Regions from separate parts of the Burkholderia sp. AU33423 genome, predicted to be linked through region 3. Evidence: riboswitches for the same ligand, from Rfam matches in the RefSeq annotation. Region 3 holds a riboswitch; each other region holds the start of a gene.
What was found. Region 3 has a riboswitch for cobalamin ahead of CFB50_RS13600 (FecCD family ABC transporter permease). Riboswitches for the same ligand answer to the same signal wherever they lie in the genome.

Region 1 (3,266 bases), on a different contig from region 3:
TCGGCCTTGTTCACGATCACGAGATCGGCGGACGACAGTTGATCGGCGAACAGCTCGTGCAGCGGCGATTCGTGGTCGAGGTTCGGATCGGCGCGGCGCTGCGCGTCGACGGCCTGCGGGTTTTCCGCGAACTGGCCGCTTGCGGCGGCCGGCCCGTCGACGACGGTCACGACCGCGTCGACCGTGAAGCTGTTGCGGATCGTCGGCCAGTTGAACGCCTGCACGAGCGGCTTCGGCAGCGCGAGGCCCGACGTCTCGATCAGCACGTGGTCGATGTCCGCGCGGCGCTCGACGAGTGCTTCCATCACCGGATAGAACTCTTCCTGCACGGTGCAGCACAGGCAGCCGTTCGCGAGTTCGTACAGCTGGCCCGCCGCTTCGCCCTGCGCGCCTTCGGCATCCTCGCAGCCGATGCCGCAGCCCTTGAGGATTTCGCCGTCGATGCCGAGCTCGCCGAATTCGTTGACGATCACCGCGATGCGGCGGCCTTCGGCGTGCTGCAGGATGTGGCGCATCAGCGTCGTCTTGCCGCTGCCGAGAAAGCCCGTGACGATCGTGACGGGAAGCTTGCGTAGGGTCATGGTAGGTCCTGTGTCGAAAATGGAATCAGCCCGGGATCGTCGCGTCGATGGCGGCGTGGCAGTTCGTCTGGCGGATCGCGGGCATGCCGCCGCGCGATCCGGACGGACAGTCGCGGGACGGGCGGGACGACGAATCGGACATGGTGCTTCCTTGCGAACGGTCGACATCGTGAATGCCAACACGGCTGCTGCCGGCCCGGCTCGCGCTGCCTGCCATTCGCCACGCCGGCCGGCGCGGGTTCGCGCGGAGACGGATCGGTGGAGGAAGCGGGCAATGCGCGGGCGTCGGACCTGCTGCGGCCGTGGACGATGCGCCGCCTCCCCGCGGCGCTGAACCCCAACGTTTCGGCCGGTATCCGGGCTGACGAACACGCCGCTTCGCCTTCCCGGATGCGCGCGGCATCCAGTGGCGGTCGTCCGCACGCGCGTGGCATGCGGCGAAGCGGCGTTGCGTGGCGCATGCGCGCGACGCGTTCGCTTACCGTTGCGGGGGCAGCACAGGTTGGCTCGACTGCGGCGCAGGCAGGCTCCCTGTTTCCCGTTTAACTGCGCGCACCGGAGCGGCGCGCGCGAGCACCAAAACGCGTGCGAGTGTAGGCGGCGGTGCGGGGAGCGTCAAGGCGAAGCGGGCCGCCGGGCCCGGTTCCGGATGGCCGCCGCGCGTGGCCGGAAGCCGTGCGCGGCGGTTCGCGCGGGGGAGTCGCTGTGCTATCGTAGCGCCGCGTTCGGTGCTCGCATGCGCATTCCGCGCCTGCAGTTAAACGGGAAACAGGAGGCGGACCACCGCCCGGCCTGTGCTGTCCCCGCAACGGTACGCCGCCCGCGCGACGCGCTTCCCCGCGCACGCGCCCAGGCCGCCCACGATGCCACTGCCCGTCAGCCGGGCGGGAAGGCTGCGGCCTGGCAAGCGGCCAGCCCGGATACCGGCCGACGCAAGGGGCGAGCCCGACGCTCGCCGAACGCCCGATCCGCGGGGGACGGATGAGGTGCGCATTCCGCCCGCGTCCGCGCGGGCTTCGTTCGATCCGCCATGGTTTACCTGTCCGCTGGCCGCCGCCGTGCCGCCCGCCTGCCCTTTTCCGCTGTGACGACACGGTGCGCGCCGTGCCGCGCCCGATGAGCCGCGCCTGGCTCGTCGGCGCCGGCCCCGGCGACGCCGACCTGCTGACGCTCAAGGCCGTCCACGCGATCGGCGCGGCGGACGTGCTGCTCGTCGACGATCTCGTGAATCCCGACGTGCTGCGCCATGCGCGCGCCGATGCGCACATCGAGCACGTCGGCAAGCGCGGCGGTCATGCGTCGACGCCGCAGGAGACGATCGTCGTCGCGATGCTCGCGCATCTGCGCGCGGGCCGCAGCGTCGCGCGGCTCAAGGGCGGCGATCCGTTCGTGTTCGGCCGCGGCGGCGAGGAGCTGGCCGCGCTCGGCGCGGCGGGATTCCCGGTCGAGGTCGTGAACGGCGTCACCGCGGGCATCGCCGCGCCGGCCGCAATCGGCATCCCGGTCACGCAGCGCGGCGACGCGCAGGGCGTGATCTTCGTCACGGGCCACGGCGCGGGCGCCGACGAACCCGACTGGCGCGCGCTCGCGGCCACGCGCATGACGATCGTCATCTACATGGGCATCCGCCGGCTCGACGCGATCGCAACGGCGCTGCGCGAAGGCGGCTTGCCCGGCGAGACGCCGTGCGCGGCGATCGAGAACGCGACGCGCCCCGAACAACGCCACGTGCTCGCGACGCTCGACACGCTCGTCGAACGCATCGGCACGACCGGCATCGGTTCGCCGGCGATCGTCGTGATCGGTCGCGTCGCGGCGTTCGCCGACGATCCGGCGGTACGTGCCGCGCTCGGCGGCGGCGCATGATGCGTGTCGCGCTCGGCATTGGTTTTCGCGCAGGCGTGACGGCCGCGCAACTCGATGCTGCGATCCGCGCGGCGCTGATGCCGTACCCGGCCGCCGAACCGACGCTCGTGGCCACGCTCGCCGACAAGGCGCGCGCCCGCGCGCTGCGCACGCTGTGCGCGCGACGCGGCTGGCCGCTCGTCGCGTTCGATGCGGCGCAACTCGCGAGACACCCGGACCTGGCCGCGAGCGGCCCGTCGGCCGCCGCGCTCGCCCGCTTCGGCGTCGCGGGCGTGGCCGAGCCGTGCGCGCAGCTCGCGGCGCCGCACGGCCGGCTGCTGGGCCCCAAATCCATCCGGGACGGCGTGACGGTCGCACTCGCCGGCCCGCTTTGAACCCTTTGTTTCGCTTTCTTTCGACAGGACGAATCCGATGAAAACCGACGCCGAATCCCATCAACGGATGACCGAACGCCGCCGTGCGGGCCACGAGAAGAAGCAGGCTGCCGCCGTCAACGAGAAGGGCCTGCTGATCGTCAACACCGGCAACGGCAAGGGCAAGAGCACGGCCGCATTCGGCATGGCCGTGCGCGTGCTCGGCCACGGCATGCGGCTCGGTGTCGTGCAGTTCATCAAGGGCGCGCTGCACACGTCCGAGCGCGACTTCCTCGGCGCGGTGGCCGAATGCGATTTCGTGACGATGGGCGACGGCTATACGTGGAACACGCAGAACCGCGACGCCGACATCGCGACCGCGCGCAAAGGCTGGGACGAGGCGCGCCGGATGATCGAGAGCGGCGATTACCGGATGGTGATCCTCGACGAGCTGAACACGGTGCTG
Region 2 (3,266 bases), on a different contig from region 3:
CGGCCATCCGCGCCGCGACGACGCGATGCCGCTGCTCGGGTTGTTCAACGCGCCCGTCGAGGTCGGCCGTCAGACCTACGGCTTCGCGTTCGATGCCGCACGGCTCGCGTGCCGCGTGACCCGGCAGCCGGCCGAGCTCGACGCGTTTCTCGTCGATTTTCCGTTTCGCCTGATCGATGCGGCGCCGGCCGTCGTGTCGTGGGCGCAGCAGGTGCGTGGCTTTCTCGATGCGGCGCTCGCGCACGAGCAGGCGTTGCCGGCACTCGCCGAGCTGGCCGCGTGGCTCGGCGTCAGCGAGGCGACGTTGCGGCGGCGGCTGGTCGCCGAAGGCAGCGGTTATCACGTGCTGCGGGAGCAGTGTCTCGCCGAGGCCGCGCAACGCTGCCTGCGCGAGTCGGACTGGCCGGTCGCACGGATCGCCGCGCATCTCGGGTTCGGCGGCGAGGAAGCATTCCGTCGCGCGTTCGTCAGGTGGACGGGTGTCGCCCCGAGCCGGTTTCGGCGCGATTGCATGGCAGCAAACCACGCCATTTCGTCAGACATGAAACGCGCCATCGACGCATGAAGGAAAGGATTTCGAAAGTTTTTGCGCGCCGATGACGTTTTTTCGCATCCCCGCACGGCCCGACAATTGACGCGCCGGAGCGCACGCCATTACCCTTGCGCGCTGATCGTTCCCAGGGATGGGATCAAAAGGGAACGCAGGAGAGGCCGCGCCTCGAGTCTGCGGCTGCCCCCGCAACTGTGAGCGGCGAATCCGTGCCACTGCATGCCACTGGGAAACCGGGAAGGCCGGCACGAATGACGACCCGCGAGCCAGGAGACCTGCCATCGACCCGAGGTCCAAGCAGCCGCACCGGGCGGGGTGTCCCGGCGCGCCAGGCACCGCTATTGGCGGTCGCCCGTTGCATGGACGGCCCGACCTCAGGATCCGCCCGATGTCCACTGTTACCGCATCCGCTTCCTCACCGGAAGCGTCGCGCCGGCACGCCGCCGGCATGCACGGCCCGCCTGCTCGCGCGCGCCGCTCCGTATTGATCGCGTCCGCCGGCATGTGCCGCGCCGATGCTCGCGACCGCGGCCCGCTCGGCCCGGTCGCGCGATAACCCGCTCACCGATAACAAAACCGGCGCTGCCCGCCGCCCGCCCACGATCGACGCATGCGCAGCCCGACCACAACGACAGCCTCATGAAGATTCGACACCTCCTTGCCACGTCCGCCGCGACCGCGCTTCTCTCGCCGCTCGCCCACGCAGCCGGCGACACCTCGGTTGCGCAACCGGCCCCGGCCGCCGAAGGCGCCGACCTGCAGACGATCAACGTGACCGACACACGCCGCCTGCCCGAGTCGTTCGACCAGCGCTATGCGACGACCCAGGTGCTCACGCGCACCGATCTCGACCGGTTGTCGCCGAGCGACCCGAGCATCACGCAGGCGCTCGCAACGCTGCCCGGCGTGACCGTCTCGCAGAACGGCGGGCCCGGCTCGTCCGCGTCGGTCAGCATCCGCGGCTCGTCGGCCAGCCAGGTCGCCGTGTTCATCGACGGCATCCGGATCGGCTCGCCGACCACCGGCATCGCGCCGTGGGCGGACCTGCCGACCGAAGCGTTCGAACGTGTCGAAGTGATCTCGGGGCCGGCCGCCGCGTCGTTCGGCGCCAATGCGATGGGCGGCGTCGTGCAGCTCTTCACGCGCCGCGCGGCCAACCAGCCGAACCAGACCACCGTGTCGTTCGGCGGCGGGTCGAACAAGACGTTCGACACGCAGCTGCGCACGTCGGGCACGGTGCCGTCGACCGGGCCGCTCGCCGCGCTCGGCGGGCTCACCTACTCGCTCGGCCTGCACTCGTACAACACGGCCGGCATCGACGCGACGCGGCCGTTCGCGTACGGGCATGAGGCGGGCCGCAACCCGTACCACGCGCAGGATCTCGACGCGCGCCTCGGCTACGCGCGCGACAACTGGTCGATCTCGACGTTCGCGCTGTATCACCGGTCCGATCTGTCCTACGACAACCGCGGCTTTGCGAACCGCCAGCTCGATCATCAGCTGACGACCGGTATCGCGTTCCACCTCGATATCACGCCGGACACGCAGTTCGACCAGTCGTTCGGTTATGCGAACGATCGCGGGTTCATCTACGCGAGCGATCCGACCATCCCGACCGACCAGATCAATTCGCAGCGCATCAGCACGTCGACGTCGCTGACGCATCAGGCGCGCGGATTCCATCTGTTCGGGCTGCCGCTGTCGGGCGAAACCAAGCTCGCATACGACTTCACGCGCGAGCAGGCATTCCTGCCGGTCGACATTCCGAACGGCGTGCCGACGCGCAACGATTCCGCGTTCTCGCTGCACCAGTCGGCAACGCTCGGCAGCGTGACGATGTTCCTCGCGGGGCGTCATGAAATCATCGCCGGGCAATCCGTGAATACGGGTAACGCGGCGCTGTCGTGGGCGATCACGCCGGTGTACACGGCGCGTGTGTCGTACGGCAATGCGTTCAAGCTGCCGTCGTTCAACGACCTGTACTACCCCGGCTACGGCAATCCGAACCTCAGCCCGGAACGCAGCACGTCGGTCGAGGCTGCGGTCGATGCGAACACGTCGTACGGTACGTTCACGGCCGCGATCTACGATACGCGCGTCAGCAACCTGATCGCGTACAACCCGGCGACGTTCTCGCCGATGAACATCGGCCGCGCGCATATTCGTGGCATCGACTTGTCGTACAAGGGGACGATCGGCCGCTCGACGCCGGTGAGCCTCGCGGTCGGGATCCTGAATCCGCAGGACGAAACCAACGACTCGTGGCTCAACCGCCGGCCGCGCCAGACGGTCAGCCTCAACATCGATCACACGTGGGATGAACTGCACCTGCATGCGTTGAGCACGGGGGCGTCGCTGCTTTATGGCGGCACGACGTTCGACGATCCGGCGAATTCGACCTATCTGCCTTCGTATCTGACGGTGGGCCTGCGCGCGTCGTACCGGATCAATTCACACCTGACGGTGTCGGCGACGGTGTCGAATCTGTTCGACCGGCAGTACATGACCGCGTATGGGTACAACACGCTTGGGCGGACGGCGTTCGGGAAGGTGAGTTATACGTTCTGACGGGGATGGGGAGGCTTTGGCCGGATAGGTGGCGAGGCCTCCCATTTGAAACGGCGTATCCGATGCCTGCGCGACCGATGCTTGAAACGGGTGATGCCACCCCAAAACCGGGCGACGGACTGACGGCAACCGAGCGGCCAGTCTTTCG
Region 3 (3,266 bases):
CCTCGACGTGTCCGCCGGCCGGCGGCTGCAGCCCCGCGAGGGTCGCGAGCAGCGTCGTCTTGCCCGCGCCGTTCGGCCCGGCGACACACCAGATCTCGCCGGGACGAAACACCTGGGTGAAGCCGTCGAGCAGCGTACGCGCGCCGGCCTTCAGCGTCAGGCCGACGGCCGCGTAGTTCATGTCGCCGGCCGTGGCGTGCAGTGCGGCCCCCGTCATCGCATCGGCCTCCTCAACAACATCCACAGGAACACCGGCACGCCGATCAGCGCGGTCATCACGCCGACCGGCAGTTGCGCGGGCGCGATCACCGTGCGTGCGAGCAGGTCGGCCGCCATCACGCCGCCGCCGCCCGCGAGCATCGCGGCCGGCAGCAGCATTCGCTGGTCATTGCCGAAGGCGAGCCGCAGCGCGTGCGGCACGACGAGGCCGACGAAGCCGATCGTGCCGGCCGTCGTCACCGCTGCCGCGGCGGCCAGCGACGCGACGAGATAGATCCGCACGCGCAGGCGCGCAACGGGCACGCCGAGCGCGAGCGCGGTCGCGTCGCCGCGCAGCAGCACGTTCAGTTGCGGCGCGGCCGGCAGCGCGACGCAGGCGGCCACCAACAGCGCCCCCCACGCGAACCACGGCGCAGTCACGCCGTTCAGGTCGCCGGTCAGCCAGAAGATGATCCCGCGCAGCCGTGCATCGGGCGCGAGCGACAGCAGCAGCGTGACGAGTGCGCCCCACCCTGCCGCGATCACGACGCCCGTGAGCAGCAACCGCGGCGACGCATCGCGCGATTCGCCGCGCCACAGCTCGCGGCGCGCGAGACCGAGCACGAGCGCGACCGACACGAGCGAGCCGGCGAACGCCGACGCATCGACGAGCCACCACGCGCCACCCGCGATCATCGCGACGAGCGCGAAGCCGGCCGCGCCACCCGACACGCCGAGCACGTACGGCTCCGCGAGCGGATTGCGCAACAGTACCTGCAACAGTGCACCGGCCAGCGCGAGCAGCGCGCCGCACGCGAAGCCCGCGAGCGCGCGCGGCAGGCGCAGCGTGCGGACGATATCGGCGAACAGCGCGTCGCCGCCATGCGGCACGAGCGACGCGAGCGCCTGCCATGGCGACATCGGCACGCTGCCGATCGACAGCGACGCGACGAACAGCAACGCGACCGCCGCAGCCAGCGCGGTCCAGATCGCGGTGGCGCGCGCGGCGCTCATGCCGCGCACGGCGCCGCACACGACGTGCGGCGCACCCGCTTGCGGCAGCGGGCCGGTCGTGACGTGAGCGCCGCGCGGACGATTGGGGTCAGCATCGAAGAAGATTCCGTGAAGCATTGCGCGCCCCGCCTCCCCGCAGGCCGCGCGTCACGAAGCCCGTGCGGGCTCCCCGTCTCGGCCGGTATCCGGGCTGGCGGCGGTCCGGCTCGCCTTCCCGCGCGATCACGCGCAGTGGCCCGCGTCCGCATGCAGGACCTGCACGCGAAACGCGCCCGAGCCGGCCTGCGTCACGAGACGCGGCCGCTTACCGTTGCGGGGGCAGCGCAGGTTGGCGGGCTTCCGGCGCCCGCGCCCTGCTTCCCGTTTAACCGCGCGTTCCACGCGCGAGCACCGAGGCGGCGCCAGTTTAGGAGCGGGTCGCGCGAGCGTCAAGGAAGCGTCCGGACACGCACGGGACGCGCTGATTCGCGGCAAGAAGCAGGGGTGTTACGACTGGAAACGTTACAGATGTCGGATTGCGCGTTATTCCGCGCTAAAATGCTGGGTCTTTAGAGGACGCAGCAAATGCTCAACGAACTCGAAACCCTATCTCAAAATATTGGCCGTCTGATTTCGCTGAACAAGCGCTATCACTCGGAACGGCTCGCGCTCGAGGAGCAGGTCGCGCAATTGCGCGCGGATGCGGACACTGTCCGCGCGGAACTCGCGCAACTGCGCGACGAACGCGATGCACTTGCGGCCGAGCGTGACACGCTGTCGGCAAAGATCGACGACGCCCAGGTGAAACTGAACGCGATTCTCGAAAAGCTGCCGCGCTCGAAAAGTGTGGAGCAAGCCGACAACCAGCTCGACCTGCTGGATGCGCAGGCGCGTACGGATGGCGATGACGCGGCCAGCCACGGAGAACATGCATGAGCACCAAGCAGATCGAAGTCTCGATTCTCGGTCAGGCCTATCGGCTCGCCTGCTCGGCCGAGACCGAAGCGGCGCTGCTCGAAGCGGTCGCGCGCGTCGACGCCGAAATGTCGAAAATCCGCTCGAACAGCTCGGTACGCGGCACCGATCGCATCGCCGTGATGGCGGCGCTGTCGCTGGCGTCCGAATTGCTGCGACTGCAAACGAGCGTGCGGCACGGTGAAGCATTTCCGGCGGAGGAAATCCGTCGTACAATGCACCAGATGAACGAACAGCTCGGCGCGGTGCTCGCACAGCACGAGACGCAGTAACGTTTTAATCGATGCGTCGATTCCCCTTGATCTCGGCGATCAACGGTGGTCAAATTGGCGCATCGAATCACAGTTCAGTCAGCTTCCCTGCCTGGTTCGCCAAGGTCATATATTCCTTGAACCAATGCCATGTGCACGGTTGCGGAAATTTGTAGCACGGGCGCGCGCGTCACTCTGTCTGATGTACCCGAAGTGCTGCTAACTGCGACCAATTCTGAACCTCAGGTTCAGGATGCCGGCCTAGCGGCCAAGGCGGGGGCCTATCCAACGGCATCGGGAACTCCCGATGCCGTTTCCTTTTGCAACAGCCCTTTCTGCGTCGATCACGATCCATGCAATACTGGCTGATGAAGTCCGAACCGGACGAAGCAAGCATCGACGATCTCGCCAACGCACCGCAGCGCTCGCTGCCGTGGACCGGCGTGCGCAACTATCAGGCGCGCAATTTCATGCGCGACACGATGAAGATCGGCGACGGCGTGCTGTTCTATCACTCGAGCTGCCCCGAGCCGGGCATCGCGGGTCTCGCCGAAGTGTCGTCGACGCCCTACCCCGACCCCACGCAGTTCGATCCGAAAAGCCCCTATTACGACCCGAAGTCGACTCAGGAAGCACCGCGCTGGCTGCTCGTCGACGTGCGCTTCGTGAAGAAGTCGCCGCTCGTGCCGCTCGCGGCGCTGCGCGAACACGACGAACTCGCCGACATGCGCGTGCTCGCGCGCGGCAATCGGCTGTCGATCACGCCGGTCACGCGCGCCGAATGGCGCTTCATCACCGAAAAGCTGATGAAGTAGGCGCGCGCCAAAGGTCAAATCTGGTCAGTACGCG

Region 1: another riboswitch for cobalamin. It lies ahead of cobA (uroporphyrinogen-III C-methyltransferase); the one in region 3 lies ahead of CFB50_RS13600 (FecCD family ABC transporter permease).
Region 2: another riboswitch for cobalamin. It lies ahead of CFB50_RS26470 (TonB-dependent receptor domain-containing protein); the one in region 3 lies ahead of CFB50_RS13600 (FecCD family ABC transporter permease).

What each region holds. Positions count from the first base shown of each region.
Region 1 is NZ_NKFH01000004.1:1,366,624-1,369,889, reverse strand. Features, by position in the region: gene cobW (cobalamin biosynthesis protein CobW) at 1-581, opposite strand, end outside; cobalamin riboswitch at 912-1,177, opposite strand; cobalamin riboswitch at 1,291-1,527, shown strand; gene cobA (uroporphyrinogen-III C-methyltransferase) at 1,698-2,447, shown strand; gene CFB50_RS09050 (cobalamin biosynthesis protein) at 2,444-2,821, shown strand; gene cobO (cob(I)yrinic acid a,c-diamide adenosyltransferase) at 2,859-3,266, shown strand, end outside.
Region 2 is NZ_NKFH01000007.1:1,757,823-1,761,088, forward strand. Features, by position in the region: gene CFB50_RS26465 (AraC family transcriptional regulator) at 1-565, shown strand, start outside; cobalamin riboswitch at 655-847, shown strand; gene CFB50_RS26470 (TonB-dependent receptor domain-containing protein) at 1,190-3,118, shown strand.
Region 3 is NZ_NKFH01000005.1:245,990-249,255, forward strand. Features, by position in the region: gene CFB50_RS13595 (ABC transporter ATP-binding protein) at 1-217, opposite strand, end outside; gene CFB50_RS13600 (FecCD family ABC transporter permease) at 214-1,329, opposite strand; cobalamin riboswitch at 1,372-1,622, opposite strand; gene CFB50_RS13605 (ATPase) at 1,777-2,127, shown strand; gene CFB50_RS13610 (cell division protein ZapA) at 2,124-2,438, shown strand; RNA gene ssrS (6S RNA) at 2,520-2,701, shown strand; gene CFB50_RS13620 (EVE domain-containing protein) at 2,771-3,232, shown strand.